DNA from 4 places in the Streptomyces sp. NPDC059224 genome. Region 2 is predicted to be linked to each of the others. Evidence: riboswitches for the same ligand, from Rfam matches in the RefSeq annotation. Region 2 holds a riboswitch; each other region holds the start of a gene.
The links. A riboswitch is a leader RNA that binds a small molecule or an ion and turns the genes downstream of it on or off. The one in region 2 is predicted to bind S-adenosylmethionine.
Positions count from the first base shown of each region.

Region 1: another riboswitch for S-adenosylmethionine. It lies ahead of ACFXI4_RS25075 (putative leader peptide); the one in region 2 lies ahead of ACFXI4_RS11920 (aminotransferase class V-fold PLP-dependent enzyme).
Region 3: another riboswitch for S-adenosylmethionine. It lies ahead of ACFXI4_RS33460 (amino acid ABC transporter permease); the one in region 2 lies ahead of ACFXI4_RS11920 (aminotransferase class V-fold PLP-dependent enzyme).
Region 4: another riboswitch for S-adenosylmethionine. It lies ahead of thrC (threonine synthase); the one in region 2 lies ahead of ACFXI4_RS11920 (aminotransferase class V-fold PLP-dependent enzyme).

Region 1 is NZ_JBHZAN010000022.1:165,444-169,082, reverse strand. Features, by position in the region: gene ACFXI4_RS25085 (DUF1684 domain-containing protein) at 1-392, shown strand, start outside; gene ACFXI4_RS25080 (DUF427 domain-containing protein) at 411-1,226, opposite strand; SAM riboswitch class IV at 1,479-1,592, shown strand; gene ACFXI4_RS25075 (putative leader peptide) at 1,628-1,744, shown strand; gene ACFXI4_RS25070 (ABC transporter substrate-binding protein) at 1,978-3,597, shown strand; gene ACFXI4_RS25065 (ABC transporter permease) at 3,601-3,639, shown strand, end outside.
Region 2 is NZ_JBHZAN010000009.1:139,994-143,632, reverse strand. Features, by position in the region: gene trpD (anthranilate phosphoribosyltransferase) at 121-1,185, shown strand; SAM riboswitch class IV at 1,285-1,401, shown strand; gene ACFXI4_RS11920 (aminotransferase class V-fold PLP-dependent enzyme) at 1,544-2,920, shown strand; gene ACFXI4_RS11915 (Lrp/AsnC family transcriptional regulator) at 3,073-3,354, opposite strand; gene ACFXI4_RS11910 (rhomboid family intramembrane serine protease) at 3,351-3,639, opposite strand, start outside.
Region 3 is NZ_JBHZAN010000035.1:31,354-34,992, forward strand. Features, by position in the region: gene ACFXI4_RS33450 (transporter substrate-binding domain-containing protein) at 1-798, opposite strand, end outside; gene ACFXI4_RS33455 (amino acid ABC transporter ATP-binding protein) at 865-1,659, opposite strand; gene ACFXI4_RS33460 (amino acid ABC transporter permease) at 1,656-2,636, opposite strand; SAM riboswitch class IV at 3,039-3,150, opposite strand; gene ACFXI4_RS33465 (glutathione S-transferase C-terminal domain-containing protein) at 3,228-3,639, opposite strand, start outside.
Region 4 is NZ_JBHZAN010000001.1:332,503-336,141, reverse strand. Features, by position in the region: gene ACFXI4_RS01525 (trehalose-6-phosphate synthase) at 1-1,141, opposite strand, end outside; gene ACFXI4_RS01520 (glucosyl-3-phosphoglycerate synthase) at 1,235-2,179, opposite strand; SAM riboswitch class I at 2,337-2,499, shown strand; gene thrC (threonine synthase) at 2,518-3,639, shown strand, end outside.

The sequences.
Region 1 (3,639 bases), on a different contig from region 2:
GCTTCCTGCCCTTCGGCACCCCGCGCCCGGTGACCGTCGGCGCCGCCGTCGAGGGCCTGGAGCACGTGTACGACTCACCCGGCCAGGTCGAGTTCGAACTGGACGGCGCCGTGCACCGGCTCACCGCGTTCAACGGCGGGACGCCCGGCGCCCTGATGGTGCTGTTCACCGACAAGACCTCCGGGGTGACCACGTACGCGGCCAACCGCTCCCTGAAGGTCCCCGCCCCCGACGCCGAGGGGAGGGTGACGATCGACTTCAACCGCGCCGCCAACCTGCCCTGCGCCTACACGGACCTGGCCACCTGCCCGCTGCCACCGGCCGAGAACCGGCTGCCGGTCGCGATCGAGACGGGCGAGAAGATCCCGGTGGAGCGCGGTGGACAGCCCTGACGGGAGGCGCGGCCGCCGTCAGGGGCGCGGCGGTTCCGTCAGCGTCCTGGTGAAGTGGGTGACGGGGCGCTCCAGCCGTTCACCGTCGAGGGTGATGTCGACGGCCTCGTTGTAGAAGGCGAGCAGCCCCTGGACGGCGCCGACCGCGGGGAGCGGGTCCGGATAGCTCCAGACCAGGTGGGGCGGGACGTCGGCGGCACCGCGCCACGACCAGTACGCGGCCGTGCCCTTGTAGGGGCAGCCGGTGTGGTGGTCGGTGGCTTCGAGCAGGTCGAGGCGCACGTCCTCACGCGGGACGTAGTAGCGCGTGGGCAGGCCGGTCTCGAAGAGCAGGACCGGCCGGCGGGTGTCCGCGACGACCGTGCCGTCGATCTCGACCACCAGGTGCCGGCTGCTGGGGATGGCGTCCACCCGCTTGTGCGGGTCACGGGGATGGATGAAGATCTCTTCCTCCTCCTCGTACCAGTGGTCGAGCCCCCGTCCGACGCGGCTGGACCACTCGAAGGCGATGTGACCGGCCAGGTCGGCGGCCGGGAAGGTCCAGGCGGCGTTCTCCACCGGCTCGCCGTCGGCGTCCAGGTCGTAGAAGATCCGCGACCCGGTGTGCGTGCCCGTCGGGGGGTTCCTCGCGGGGCGGAGCAGATCCTGCCGGACCTCCGTGCGCGGGAAGGCGTACAGCGGTACGGGCACCCCCGGCTCCCAGACGAGGACGGGGTGGCGGCTGTCGACGACCGTGACCTCGCCCTTGCGGCCGCGCACCCAGCGCTCGCTCGGCTCCCACAGGAGGCCCTCGGGGGTGGTCCGCACGGCCCGCGCGGTGGGGAATGTGGTCATGACCGGCTCTCCTTCGGCTTGCTCACAGGGTGACGTCGGCGACGTGGCGCCCCTGGCACGCTCCCACAGCGGGACGGGTTCGCAGTCTGAGCCAGCCGGCGCGTCACCGTTCCGCCTGCCGGCGAAGGTCCCGGCGGGCACCTCCAGCGCGCGGCGCCTCTCTTCCCGGCATGTGAGAGGTCCCGTCCTCTCGACCAGGGCGTCCGGTGGTGCCATTGACGTACGACAAAACCGCTCCGTACGATCACAGGCGGCATTGAGTGTCAGCGTCAAGCCCTGGCTCGCTGACCGGCAACCCTCCCACGCGGCGGGGTGCTCCAGGTGAAGGCCCGGCGGGGTCATCGACGACTCCCGCAAGCGCGTGGCTCCGCGACCGGGGCCGGAGACGAGGAGGGACCGGTATGCGACACAGCGATCACCCGGCTGCCTCCCCCGCCGACGCCACGGCGTACTCCCGGCTCTCGCGCCGGCGCCACATCGATCTGAAGCGCTCGACCAGCTGCCTCTGTCGGGTCTGACCGGCCTGCCTGTCGCCGGCTGACCTCCGTCACCGGCCACGGCATTCTCGCGCCGCCCTTCCCTCCGCCACCGGTCCCGGTGGCGTCCGACATGCCCTCCTTCCGCGCCCGTCTGCACAGCGCTCCCCCGGCCGGCGCCGATCCCGCCCGGCCGCACGTCCCTGCACGGCCGTGCCTCGCGCCCCGAAGCCCGGCACCCCGTGCGGGGTGACACGAGTAGGAGAAACCCCTCCGTGACTGCACTCGCGGTTCTCAGACCTTCCCGATGGGCGCCCCTGGCCGCGCTCCTGACCACCAGCGTCCTGCTGACCGCCTGCGGTTCGGGCGACGACGGCTCGGGCGGCGGAAGCGGCCGGGCGAAGTCCGGCGGCACCCTGACCTTCGCGGTGGGATCCGACGCCGGCTGCGTGGATCCGCAGCAGGCCGGCAGCAACGACACCATCTACTCGGTACGCCAGATCGTGGACTCCCTGACCGACCAGGACCCGAAGACCGGCAAGATCGTGCCATGGCTCGCCAAGAGCTGGGACGTCAGCGCCGACGCGACGACGTTCACGTTCCGTCTGCGGTCGGGTGTCACCTTCAGCGACGGCTCGAGGCTGACCGCGCAGGTGGTCAAGGACAACTTCGACGCGGTACCTGCCCTCGGCGCCCTGGGCACCCTCGCCGAGGGCTATCTGAGCGGCGTCAAGAGCACCACCGTGGTCGACCCGCTCACCGTCAAGGTGACCTTCGAGCAGCCCAACGCGCAGTTCCTGCAGGCGACTTCGACCCACTCGCTGGGCATCGAGTCGTCGGCGAGCGTGCGGAGGTCCCCCCAGCGGAAGTGCAGTGACGGCGTGATCGGCTCCGGACCGTTCGTGCTGAAGCAGTACGTGCAGAACCAGTCGGTGACCCTGGCCAGGCGGACCGGGTACGACTGGGGGTCCGCGCTGTGGTCGAAGAAGGGCGAGGCCTACCTGGACAGGCTGGTGTACAAGGTCGTGCCCGAGGCGGGGGTGCGGGCCGGCAGTCTCCAGTCCGGTCAGGTGGACGTGATCAGCAGCGTCGGCAAGGCCGACGAGGCGGCGCTCAAGGGCGGCCGGGTCGTCCTCCGCAGCCGGGCCAACCCCGGTGTGGTGTTCGGCCTGGGACTCGACAACTCGCGGCCCCTGCTCAAGGACACGAAGGTGCGCCGGGCGATCCTGGCCGCCGTCGACCGGAAGCAGATCGCCGACACCGTCTTCCCGACCGGCACCCGGCCGGCGACCAGCGTCCTGGCGCACACCACGCCCGACTACACGGACCTGTCCACCGGCCTCGCCTTCGACACGGCCAGGGCCAAGTCGCTGTTGGACGCGGCTGGCTGGAAGGCCGGCGGCGACGGCGTACGCACCAAGGACGGCAAGAGGCTGAGTCTGACCGTCACCTGGTTCCCGAACGCGGCCACCAACCAGCCGGCGCTGGAGCTGGTCCAGCAGCAGCTCAAGGCCGTCGGGATCGACGTGGTGCTCAAACAGCTCCCGGTCACACAGTTCGCCACCACGCTCCAGTCGGGTGACTTCGACGTGGTGTGGGGCAACGTGACCCGCGCCGACCCCGACATCCTGCGCGGCTCCTTCTCCTCCCGGCTGGGCAACTTCTACCACCTGCCCGCCAGTTCGCTGGACACGGCACTGTCCGCGCAGGCCGCGACCACGGACCCGGCGAAGCGCGGGCAGCTGGTGTCGCAGGCGCAGAAACTGATCGTGCAGAACGCGTACAACGTGCCGGTGGTGGAGCTCCAGACCCAGCTGGGCGTCTCCGACAAGGTGCACGGCCTGGAGTTCGACTCCGGAAGCCGCGTCCAGCTGCACGACACCTGGATCGGCTAGCGGATGCGGCGCTATGTGATCAAACGGCTGACGCAGGCGGTC
Region 2 (3,639 bases):
CGACGGCCGAAGGGCCCCCGTCCGGGGTACGGACGGGGGCCCTTCGCCGTGCCCGGAGCTGGATAGGGTAGCCCTGAGGACCGGACCTCTGTTGCCCGTACGACGATCAGGAGCGGCTTTATGAGCGCTGTGACCCCCGCTGGAGGCGACACCGCGGCGGGCCGTTCCTGGCCCGGGGTGCTGAACGCGCTGCTGTACGGCCAGGACCAGAGCGCGGACGCGACGGCCTGGGCGATGGACCAGATCATGCGCGGCCAGGCGACCGACGCCCAGATCGCCGGCTTCGTCGTCGCCCTGCGGGCGAAGGGCGAGACGGTCGACGAGATCAACGGCCTGGTCCGCACGATGTACGCGCACGCCAATGTCATCGAGGTGCCGGGCCGCACGGTCGACATCGTCGGCACCGGCGGCGACGGCGCCAAGACGGTGAACATCTCGACGATGTCGGCGCTGGTGGTGGCCGGCACCGGGGCGAAGGTCGTCAAGCACGGCAACCGGGCCGCGTCCTCCGCGTCCGGCGCCTCGGACGTGCTGGAGAAGCTCGGCGTCAACCTCGACCTGACCCCGCGACGCGTCGCCGAGGTCGCCGAGGAGGCCGGCATCACCTTCTGCTTCGCCGTCAAGTTCCACCCGGCGCTGCGCCACGCAGGCGCCGCCCGCGGCCAGCTGGGCATCCGCACGGTGTTCAACATCCTCGGCCCGCTGACCAACCCCGCGCAGGTGCGGTCCCAGGCGGTCGGTGTCGCGGACCCGCGCATGGCACCGGTCGTCGCGGGCGTCTTCGCCGAGCGCGGCAACTCCTCCCTGGTCTTCCGCGGCGACGACGGCCTCGACGAACTGACCACCACCGCCACGTCCCACGTCTGGATCGTCCGCGACGGGAAGGTCACCGAGGAGACCTTCGACCCGAGGGACGTCGGCATCGAGCTGGTCCCGGTGGAGGCGTTGCGCGGCGGCGACCCGTCGTACAACGCGGAGGTCGCGCGCAGGCTCCTCGACGGCGAGCGGGGCCCGGTGCGGGACGCGGTCCTGCTCAACTCGGCGGCGGCACTGGTCGCCCTGGACCCGGGCACCGGGACACTCGCCGAGCAGATCCGCGCCGGCATGGACGAGGCGGCGGAGTCGATCGACTCGGGCGCGGCCAAACGGGTGCTGGAGCGCTGGGCGGCGGCGACCAACCGGTAGGCGCCCGGCGGAAGGAGAAGGTGGCGCCGGCGCTCCGGCCCGTCCGTCATCCGGACACAGGTTGCGCGCCGACGATCACCTCATCTACGTTTCCCCACAGGTCATGAGTGACAGTCATGAGGCCCCGGCCGACTGTCCGGCAACCCTCCGTCCGTGGCGGGGTGCCCCGGGTGAAGACCAGGCCGTAGGCAGCGAGGTCTGCGGCAAGCGCGGATCCCTCACGCTCTGTTCATGAGCACGATCCAGGGATCCTGGTCATCGAGGGAGTCTCCCGTGAGCAAGCGAATGCGCTAGGGCGTCGAGCCCCCCTTCCGCGCACCCTTCTTCACTTTCTTCTTTCCTCTCACGGGAGTTCGCCATGTCCGTCTCCACCGCTGTCTCCGCCCAGTCGGTCTGTGCCCCTCTGCCCGTTCTGGGGCGGGATGTCACCGTCCCGCTCGTCACCGGTGGCGAGGTCGGCTACGCCGCCCTCGACTACGCGGCCAGCGCTCCCGCGCTCCAGCGGGTCTGGGACGACGTGGCGGCGTACGCGCCCTACTACGGCAGCGTCCACCGCGGCGCCGGCTACCTCTCCCAGCTCTCCACGGACCTCTTCGAGAACGCCCGCCGGACCGTCGCCGAGTTCCTCGGCTGCCGCCCCGACGACCAGCTGGTCTTCACCCGCTCGACCACGGACTCCCTGAACCTTCTGGCCCGCGCCCTCCCCGCCGGCTGCCAGGTCTTCGTCTTCGAGACCGAGCACCACGCGAGCCTGCTGCCCTGGCAGGACGCCCGGGTCAGCTACCTCGACGCCCCGCGCACCCCGCGCCAGGCCGTCGAGACCCTGGAGAAGGCTCTCGCCTCCCGTCCGGAGGCCGCCGACGGGGGCCGCGGCCCGGCCCTGGTCTGCGTCACCGGCGCCTCCAACGTCACCGGCGAGCTGTGGCCGGTGCGCGAGCTGGCCGCCGTCGCACACGCGCAGGGCGCCCGGATCGTCCTGGACGCCGCCCAGCTGGCCCCGCACCACCCGGTGAGCGTCCGGGAGCTGGACGTCGACTGGATCGCCTTCTCCGGCCACAAGCTGTACGCCCCCTTCGGCTCCGGCGTCCTGGCCGGCCGTGCCGACTGGCTGCGGGCGGCCGAGCCGTACCTCGCGGGCGGCGGCGCCAGCCGCAAGGTCACCCGGCGCGAGGACGGGGGAGTGGCCGTGGAGTGGCACGACAGCGCCGCGCGCCACGAGGCGGGCTCCCCGAACGTCATCGGGGCCTACTCGATCGCCGCGGCCTGCAAGGCGCTGACCGAGGCGGGCTTCGAGAATCTGGTCGCCCGCGAACGGCACCTGATCGCCAAGGTCCGCGCGGGCCTCGCCGAGGTCCCCGAGGTCCGTGTGCTCTCCCTGTTCGGCGACGACGCCCCGCGGGTGGGCGTGCTCTCCTTCGTCGTCGAGGGCTGGAACAGCTCCCACTTCGCCGCGGCCCTCTCCGCCGAGTACGGCATCGGCGTCCGCGACGGCCTCTTCTGCGCCCACCCGCTGGTCAGGACCCTGCTGGGCTCCGACCCGCAGACCCAGGGCGAGTGCGGGGCGCCGGAGGCGGCACCGGGCGAGAAGTCCCTGAACGCCATCCGGGTGAGCTTCGGGGCGGGAACGCCGGACGAGCACGTGGAGCGCTTCGTGGCGGCGGTCCGGGAACTGGTGACCGACGGTGCGAAGTGGTCGTACCGCACGGAGGGTGGCCGCTGCGTCCCGGCGGTCTGATCCCGGCCGGCGCAAGGGGCGGCCGGCCCAGGGGTGCGGAGAACCGCCCGCCCAGCCGCGGCGCACCCGCAGGAGGCCATGGTGCGGGCCGGTGGGGGCCGGCCGCGCAGTTCCCCGCGCCCCCGACGGGGCGCTCCAGTGAGCGGCCTTCGCTAGCTGTCCAGGCCGATCGCGAACGCCGCCTCCAGGTCGTGCTGGGAGTACGTGCGGAACGCGACGTGCGTGTCCGTGCCCTCCACGCCCTGGATCTTGCTGATCCGGCCCGGGATCACCTCGGCCAGGTCCTCGTGCTCGCGCACCCGGACCATGGCGATCAGGTCGTACGTACCGGTGACGGAGAAGACCTCGCTGACGCTGTCCAGCGCGGCGATCTGTTCCGCGATCTCGGGGATCCGGTCCACGCTGGTCTTGATGAGGACGATCGCGGTGATCACGGCTGGTTCTCTCCCTCGGGAGCCGGAGCTGGGGCGGCCTTCACTTTAGTCCCACGGCCGTACCGCGCCCACGCGTAGCCGAGGCCGAGCCCGAAGCCGACCAGGTGGGCGAGGTAGGCGACGCCGGGGCCGTCGGTCGCCTGGTTCAGGGCGAGCCACTGCAGGGCCGCCCAGAAGGGGAGCACCACCCAGGCCGGGAACCGGAGCGGAAGGAAGAAGAGGAACGGCAGGAGACTGGTCACGCGGGCGTTGGGGAACAGGTACAGGAACGCTCCGAGGACCGCC
Region 3 (3,639 bases), on a different contig from region 2:
GTCGGGCGTGTTCGCGGTCTGCCTGTTGTGGTACGCGATGCCGGGGTTGGGCCCGAGGTAGGCGTCGATCTTGCCGCCGGCGAGGGCCAGGTAGACGCTGTTGCTGTCCTGGTAGTACTTGACCGTCAGATTCTTGCCCTCCTTGGCCAGCTTGGCCTTCCACTCCAGGAGGATCTTCTCCTGGTTGGTTCCGGCACTGACGGAGACGGTCTTGCCGGCGAGGTTCTGGTAGTTCCCGGCGAAGTTCCAGGTGCTCTTCTTCGGGACGGTGAAGGCGAGGTTGTCCTGGCGGTAGGAGGCGAACTCGTACTTCTTCTTCCGCTCCTCGGTGTCGGTGATGTTGGAGAGGGCCACGTCGACCTTGCCGCTGTCGATGCCGACGAACATGTTCTCCCAGGTGAAGTTCTTCACCTCGGGGGTGAGGCCGAACACCGCGGCCACCAGGCGGCCCAGGTCGGGTTCGGAACCGGTGAGGGTCTTCTGGTCGCCGCCCACGTAGGCGAGCGGCGGGAATCCGGCGGGCAGGGCGCCCTCGCCGATGACGAGCCTGCCGCTCTTGCGGACGGCGGCGGGCAGTTCGGCGCTGATGGACTTGACCTCGGAGACCTTGACGGTGGTCTGCTGGGCGGCGCCGTTGGAGACCTGCCCGATGACGACCTCGCCGCTCTTGGCGCTGCCGGTCGTGGTGGCCGCGTCGCTGTCGCCCCCGCAGGCGGCGAGCCCGGTGGCGAGGGTCGCGACGGCGGTCGCCGTGGTGAGGCCGCGGATCAGGCTGCGTCGGGAGAGGAGCGTGGGCATGGCTGTCCTTCGTGTTCGGGCCGGAGGGAGAGTCGAGAGGTGAAGCGAAGGCGGAAAGGGGCTGGTTCAGAGGACCTTGCGCAGGAAGTCCCGGGTCCGTTCGTGCCGCGGACGGTCGAGGACCTCGGCGGGTGGGCCCTGTTCGACGATCTTTCCGCCGTCGATGAAGACGATCCGGTCGGCGACCTCGCGGGCGAAGCCGATCTCGTGGGTGACGATCACGAGGGTGGTGCCGCCGGAGGCCAGATCCTTGATGACGGAGAGGACTTCGCCGACGAGTTCGGGGTCGAGCGCCGAGGTCGGTTCGTCGAAGAGGATGATCCCGGGGCGCAGCGCGAGGGCGCGGGCGATGGCGACGCGCTGCTGCTGGCCGCCCGACAGCTGGCGGGGATAGGCGCCGACGCGCTCGCCGAGGCCGACCCGTTCGAGGAGTTCCTTGGCCAGCTGCTGGGCCTGCGGCCTGGTCAGCTTCCCGGTGGCGACGGGAGCGGCCGCGACGTTGTCGAGGACCGTCAGGTGCGGGAACAGGTTGAAGTTCTGGAAGACGAAGCCGATCCGGCTGCGCTGGGCCAGGATGGCGCGTTCGCTCAGCTCCTTGAGACCGTCGCCGTGGCGCTTGACCCCGATCAGCTCGCCGCCGACGCTGACGTAGCCGGTCTCGGGCTTCTCCAGGTGGTTGACGACGCGCAGCAGCGTGGACTTGCCGGAGCCGGACGGACCGAGGACGACGGTGACCTCGCCGGGGCGGACGGTCAGGTCGATGCCGTCGAGGACGCGGTGGGCGCCGTACGACTTGTGGACGTCGTGGATCTCCAGGGCGGCCGGGGCGGTCTCCGGTGCCGTGTCCGGTGCGGTGGTCATACGGCGGCCTCCCGGCGTATCCGTTCCCGCAGGCCGGCCAGGCCGGTGCGGAGTCTGTGCAGGGGGGTCGGCGGCAGGGTGCGGGTGGCGCCGCGGGCGAAGTACCGCTCGACGTAGTACTGGACGACGGAGACGGCGCTGGTCAGGATCAGGTACCAGACGGTGGCGACGAGCAGCAGCGGCACGATGTCGCCGGGGTAGGTGCTGCCCATGGACTGCACCGAGCCGAAGAGGTCGAGCAGCGAGACGTAGAACACCAGGGACGTGCTCTTGATCAGGCCGATGAGCTGGTTGACGTAGTTCGGCACGATGGAGCGCAGGGCCTGCGGGAAGACGATCCGGGTGAACTGGTAGCCCTTGGGCAGGCCGAGGGCGGCGGCCGCCTCGTGCTGGCCCTGGTCTACGGAGAGGATGCCGCCGCGCACCACCTCGGCCGCGTAGGCGGCCTCGTTGAGGCTGAGGCCGATCACGGCGATGGCCATGTCGGTGGCGAGCTCGGACTCGTCGAAGGAGACGAAGGAAGGGCCGAAGGGAACGCCCAGGCTCAGCGTCTGGTAGAGGGCGGAGAAGTTGTAGAGGAAGATCAGCAGGACGATCAGCGGCACCGAGCGGAACAGCCAGGTGTAGGTCCAGCTCACCGCCCGCAGCACGGGGCTGCCGGAGAGCCGGGCCAGCGCCAGCACGACCCCGCCGAGCAGGCCCAGTACGGCGCTGAGCGCGGCGACTTCGAGGGTGACGACGAGCCCGTCGAGGACGGTGGGGCGCAGGAACCAGTAACGGAAGCGGTCCCACTGGTAGAAGGGGTTGGTGGCCAGTCCGTGGGCGAACTGCGCGACGAGTACCAGGGCGACGGCGGTGGCGAGCCATCGTCCGGGTCGGCGCAGTGGCCGAACCCGCTGATCCCGCGGAGGTTTTGACGGTGTGTCGGTGGATGGTGGCGCCTCGGCCACGGACAGGGCGCCTGGGGGTTCACTCATGACGGGCTCCGGCGGAGTCGGACACCCCGGATCACACGGCCGGGGCCGCGGCACCGCGCCGCGTCAGGACACGGCACGGGTACGCGGGGGCGCGCGGGACACGGGATGGGGCGGACGGCTTCGCACCGGGGCGGCCGGTGCTTCGTCGAGGACGCGGGGACGCGAGGCTGCGCGAGACCTGCTGCGGGTGAGGCGGAAAGGCCTGGTCAGATCCGACAGCGGGCGCGGCCCGGTGCGGTACACGCGCTACACAGGGCGCTGTTGACACGGAGCAGATCGACGGCGCGGTCGGCGACCAGCGGGCTCGGATACGGCTGTACGCAGCCCTGGGCGCGGCCTTCGGCCGACCTGGAAGCTGCGTACATGTCCCGTCACCTGTCGCTGTCGTGGCGGCCCCTGGGGGCCTCGCGCTTACCGAACGTCGTCATCCGGTCCGGTCGTCACCTGGGGCACCCCACCGCGATGCGAGGGTTGCCGGTCAGCAAGCCAGGGCTCGATGCTGACGCTCTTGACCGTTCTGTCCCGCAAGTAAGGCAGTTGCCCGAACGAATGTCAACGCCTGTCCGACTGGCGAAACAGCTCGGGCCCCTCTCACCTGCGCGGAGCGCCGGGAGCCTCCGCCGCGTGGCCGGCCCAGTCCAGGATCTGGACAGCCGCGCCGGCGGCTTCCAGGCCTTGGCAACGGCCGTGGTGGCGGCGGGCGATGCCGTCGAGGTCGAGGTGGGCGCCGAAGGCCGGGCGGGCGGCCAGCCGGCGGGCGTAGGCCCACAGGACCGGATGACCGGCGATGGCGTGCACGGCGGCGGCGTCCAGGTGGTTGCGGTGCACGGTGTCGAGTTGGACCAGGGTCACCCACAACTCGACGTCCGCGGCCGTGAGTCGTCCGCCGACGAGGAACTCGGAACCGGCCAGCCGGCGTTCCAGCCCGTCCAGGGCGGCGAGCAGCACCTCCAGCGCCTGCGGGTCTCCGCCCTCCCGGCCGGCATGCTGTGCCGCCTGCTCG
Region 4 (3,639 bases), on a different contig from region 2:
GCGCCACGTCGGCCAGCCGGTAGGCCGCCAGCGACCTCGCGAAGTCGTCCTTCACGTGCAGCACCACCGGCGTCCAACCAGCCGTCCCGTACGTCGAGTTGATGTCGTCCGCGACCCGTTGCACCTCGGCCGTGTAGTCGCGGTACACCGCGAGGTCCTGCCGCGACGGATACGCGAACGCGACATGCACCACCCGCTCCCGCCACTCGGGGTGGTCGTCGAGCAGCTGCCGGTACGCCAGCAGTCCCCGCACGATGTTCTTCGACAGCTCGGTGCGGTCCACCCGGACGATCGTCCTGCGGTCCTCGCCGATCTCCTCACGCAGCGTCCGCATCCGCTCGTCCACGTCCGGCTCGTGCGACCGCTTCCGCAGGAACTCCGCGTCGGCACCCAGCCCGTGCACCCCGATCCGGGTCTCCCCGGCGGCCGGGATTCCGGGGCCGAGGACCGCGTGACAGCAGGCCACGAACGCGTCCGCCCACCGCCGGGTCAGGAACGCCGCGTGATCGGCGCCCAGGATCCCGCTGAGCAGCTCCGCCGCGATGTCGTCGGGGAGCAGCCGGAAGTAGTCCGGCGGCGCCCACGGGGTGTGGGAGAAATGGCCGATACGCAGATCAGGCCGCAGCCGGCGCAGCATCCGCGGGGCCAGCGCCAGGTGGTAGTCCTGGATGACCACCACCGCACCCTGGCCGGCCTCCTGCGCGAGCGCCTCCGCGAACGCCTGGTTGTAGGCCTGGTAGGACGCCCACTGCCGCCGGAACTCCGCGTCGAAGACCGGCTCCAGCGGGGTCTGGTACAGCATGTGGTGGACGAACCAGAGCACCGAGTTCGCGATGCCGTTGTAGGCGTCCGAGAACACGTCCGGCGCGATGTCGAGCATCCGGACCTGCTGCCCGCCGGTGTCCCCGGCCGGCAGCCGGCCGCCCTCGGCCCGCCGTACCGCCTCCCGGTCACCGTCGCTCAGTGCCGCGCACACCCACACCGCGTTCGCGTCCGGCCCGATCGCCGACAGACCCGAGACCAGCCCGCCGCCGCCCCGCTTGGCGTGCAGCGCGCCGTCCGCGTCGTCGGGGCGCACCTCGTACGAAACCGGGCCGCGGTTGGACGCGACCAGCACCTCAGCACCGCTGGTGAAAGCCATACGCCACAACCTAGCCCGGCTCGGAAACGCTCAAACGTACGGCTGCGCCCGACGCGCCACCGTATACGGCCGTACGGTCAAGTCAGGCCACGGTCAGGCCACCCGGCGCTCCGCGTACTCGGTGATCTCCGCCATCGGCGGCCGTTCCTCGGTGTCCACCGAGTAGGTGCGCGGTTCGAAGCCGTCCTCGCCCCGTTCGAACTGGGTCAGGGCGGGCCGGATCAGGTGGCCGCGGGCCAGCCGCAGCTGGGCGGTGCGGTAGATCGCGGCGGACATCCGGCCGAGCGCCTGGCCGTCCTGGTGACGGTGTTTGCGCACCCCCACGTCGACCTGGGCGAGGGCGTCCAGGCCGACCAGGTGCAGGGCGTCGACCAGCATGCCGAGCTCCACGCCGTAGCCGACCGGGAAGGGGAGCTGCTCGAGGAGCGAGCGGCGGGCCGCGTACTCGCCGCCGAGCGGCTGGACGAATCCGGCCAGCTGCGGCCAGTGCATGTTCAGCAGCGGACGGGCCATCAGCTCGGTGACCCGGCCGCCCTGCCCGGCCGAACCGGCGAGCGGGCGGTCGTACATCGCCTTGACCAGGTCCACGTCCGGGTCGGTCAGCAGCGGGCCGACGATCCCGGTGACGAAGTCGGAGGAGAACTCGCGCAGGTCGGCGTCGACGAAGCAGACGATGTCCCCGGTGGTGACCAGGAGGGAGCGCCAGAGCACCTCGCCCTTGCCGGGGACGGCGGGGATGCGCGGCAGGATCGTGTCGCGGTGCTCGACCCGGGCGCCGGCCGCCGCGGCCACCGCCGCCGTCCGGTCGGAGGAACCGGAGTCGACGACCACGATCTCGTCGACGAGCGGCGTCTGCCGCATCAGGTCGTGGCGGATGATCGCGACGATGTCGCCGACGGTCTCCTCCTCGTTGAGCGCCGGCAGCACGACGGAGACGGACTGCCCGCTGCGCTGCTTGGCGGCGAGTATCCGGTGCAGCGGACGGTCGTTCACGGACCAGGAGCGGGTGGCCAGCCAGCGCTCGACTTCTTCCAGCACAGTCAGCGGCTCCTCACTGTCACGATCACACTGCGAGGTGTGATCCATCTCGCGGTTCGGACGGCTCTCTCAACTGTCCTGGCCTTCGGTTACAGTCTTGAACAACGCCGGTGACCATCGCATGTCCTGGGGTCACCCGACGTTGACAACTGCATACCGCTCATCCAGAGGGGCAGAGGGATACGGCCCGATGAAGCCCCGGCAACCCTCCAGTCGGTTACTCGTGGATCGCCGCTCACTGTCGATCACCCGCGGGGCTCCCGGCTAGGGAAGGTGCCAAATCCGTCTCACGGCGAGATGCGTCGTGAGGAAGATGAGGAGAAAGGGCCTCGCCTCACATGGCTGCGCAGACTGTTGCACCCACCACCGACTCCACCGCCGCTTCTGGTTCCGCGCCCGTCGACCTCGGTCCCGCCGCTGCGCTGAGCTGCCGCGAATGCGGCCACCGCGTGCCGCTCGGCCCGGTGTTCGCCTGCGAGGAGTGTTTCGGCCCGCTCGAGATCGCCTACGACTTCTCGGCCTACGACACCGAGGAACTGCGGAAGCGGATCGAAGCGGGTCCCGCCAACATCTGGCGCTACGCGCCGCTGCTGCCCGTCCCCGCCGACGTGGCCACCAAGCCGAACATCAATCCGGGCTGGACCAAGCTCGTCCAGGCCGACAACCTGGCGAAGGAACTGGGCGTCACCGGCGGCCTGTACGTCAAGGACGACTCCGGCAACCCGACGCACTCCTTCAAGGACCGGGTCGTCGCCCAGGCCGTCGAGGCCGCGCGCGCCTTCGGCTACACCACGCTCTCCTGCTCCTCCACCGGCAACCTGGCCGGCGCGGTCGGTGCCGCCGCCGCCCGGGCCGGCTTCCGCTCCTGCGTGTTCATCCCGCACGACCTGGAGCAGGGCAAGATCGTCATGGCCGCGGTCTACGGCGGCGAACTCGTCGGCATCGAGGGCAACTACGACGACGTGAACCGTTTCTGCTCCGAACTGATCGGCGACTCGGCCGGCGAGGGCTGGGGCTTCGTCAACGTCAACCTGCGGCCGTACTACGCGGAGGGGTCCAAGACCCTGGCGTACGAGATCTGCGAGCAGCTCGGCTGGCGGATCCCGGACCAGCTGGTCATTCCGATCGCCTCCGGCTCGCAGCTCACGAAGATCGACAAGGGTCTGCAGGAGCTGATCGGGCTCGGGCTCGTGGAGGACAGGCCGTACAAGATCTTCGGCGCGCAGGCCGAGGGGTGCTCGCCGGTGTCGGTGGCCTACAAGGCGGGCCACGACGTGGTCCGGCCGCAGAAGCCGAACACGATCGCCAAGTCCCTCGCCATCGGCAACCCCGCCGACGGTCCGTACGTCCTCGACATCGCGCGCCGCACCGGCGGCGCGGTGGAGGACGTCACCGACGAAGAGATCGTCGACGCGATCAAGCTGCTCGCGCGGACCGAGGGAATCTTCGCGGAGACCGCC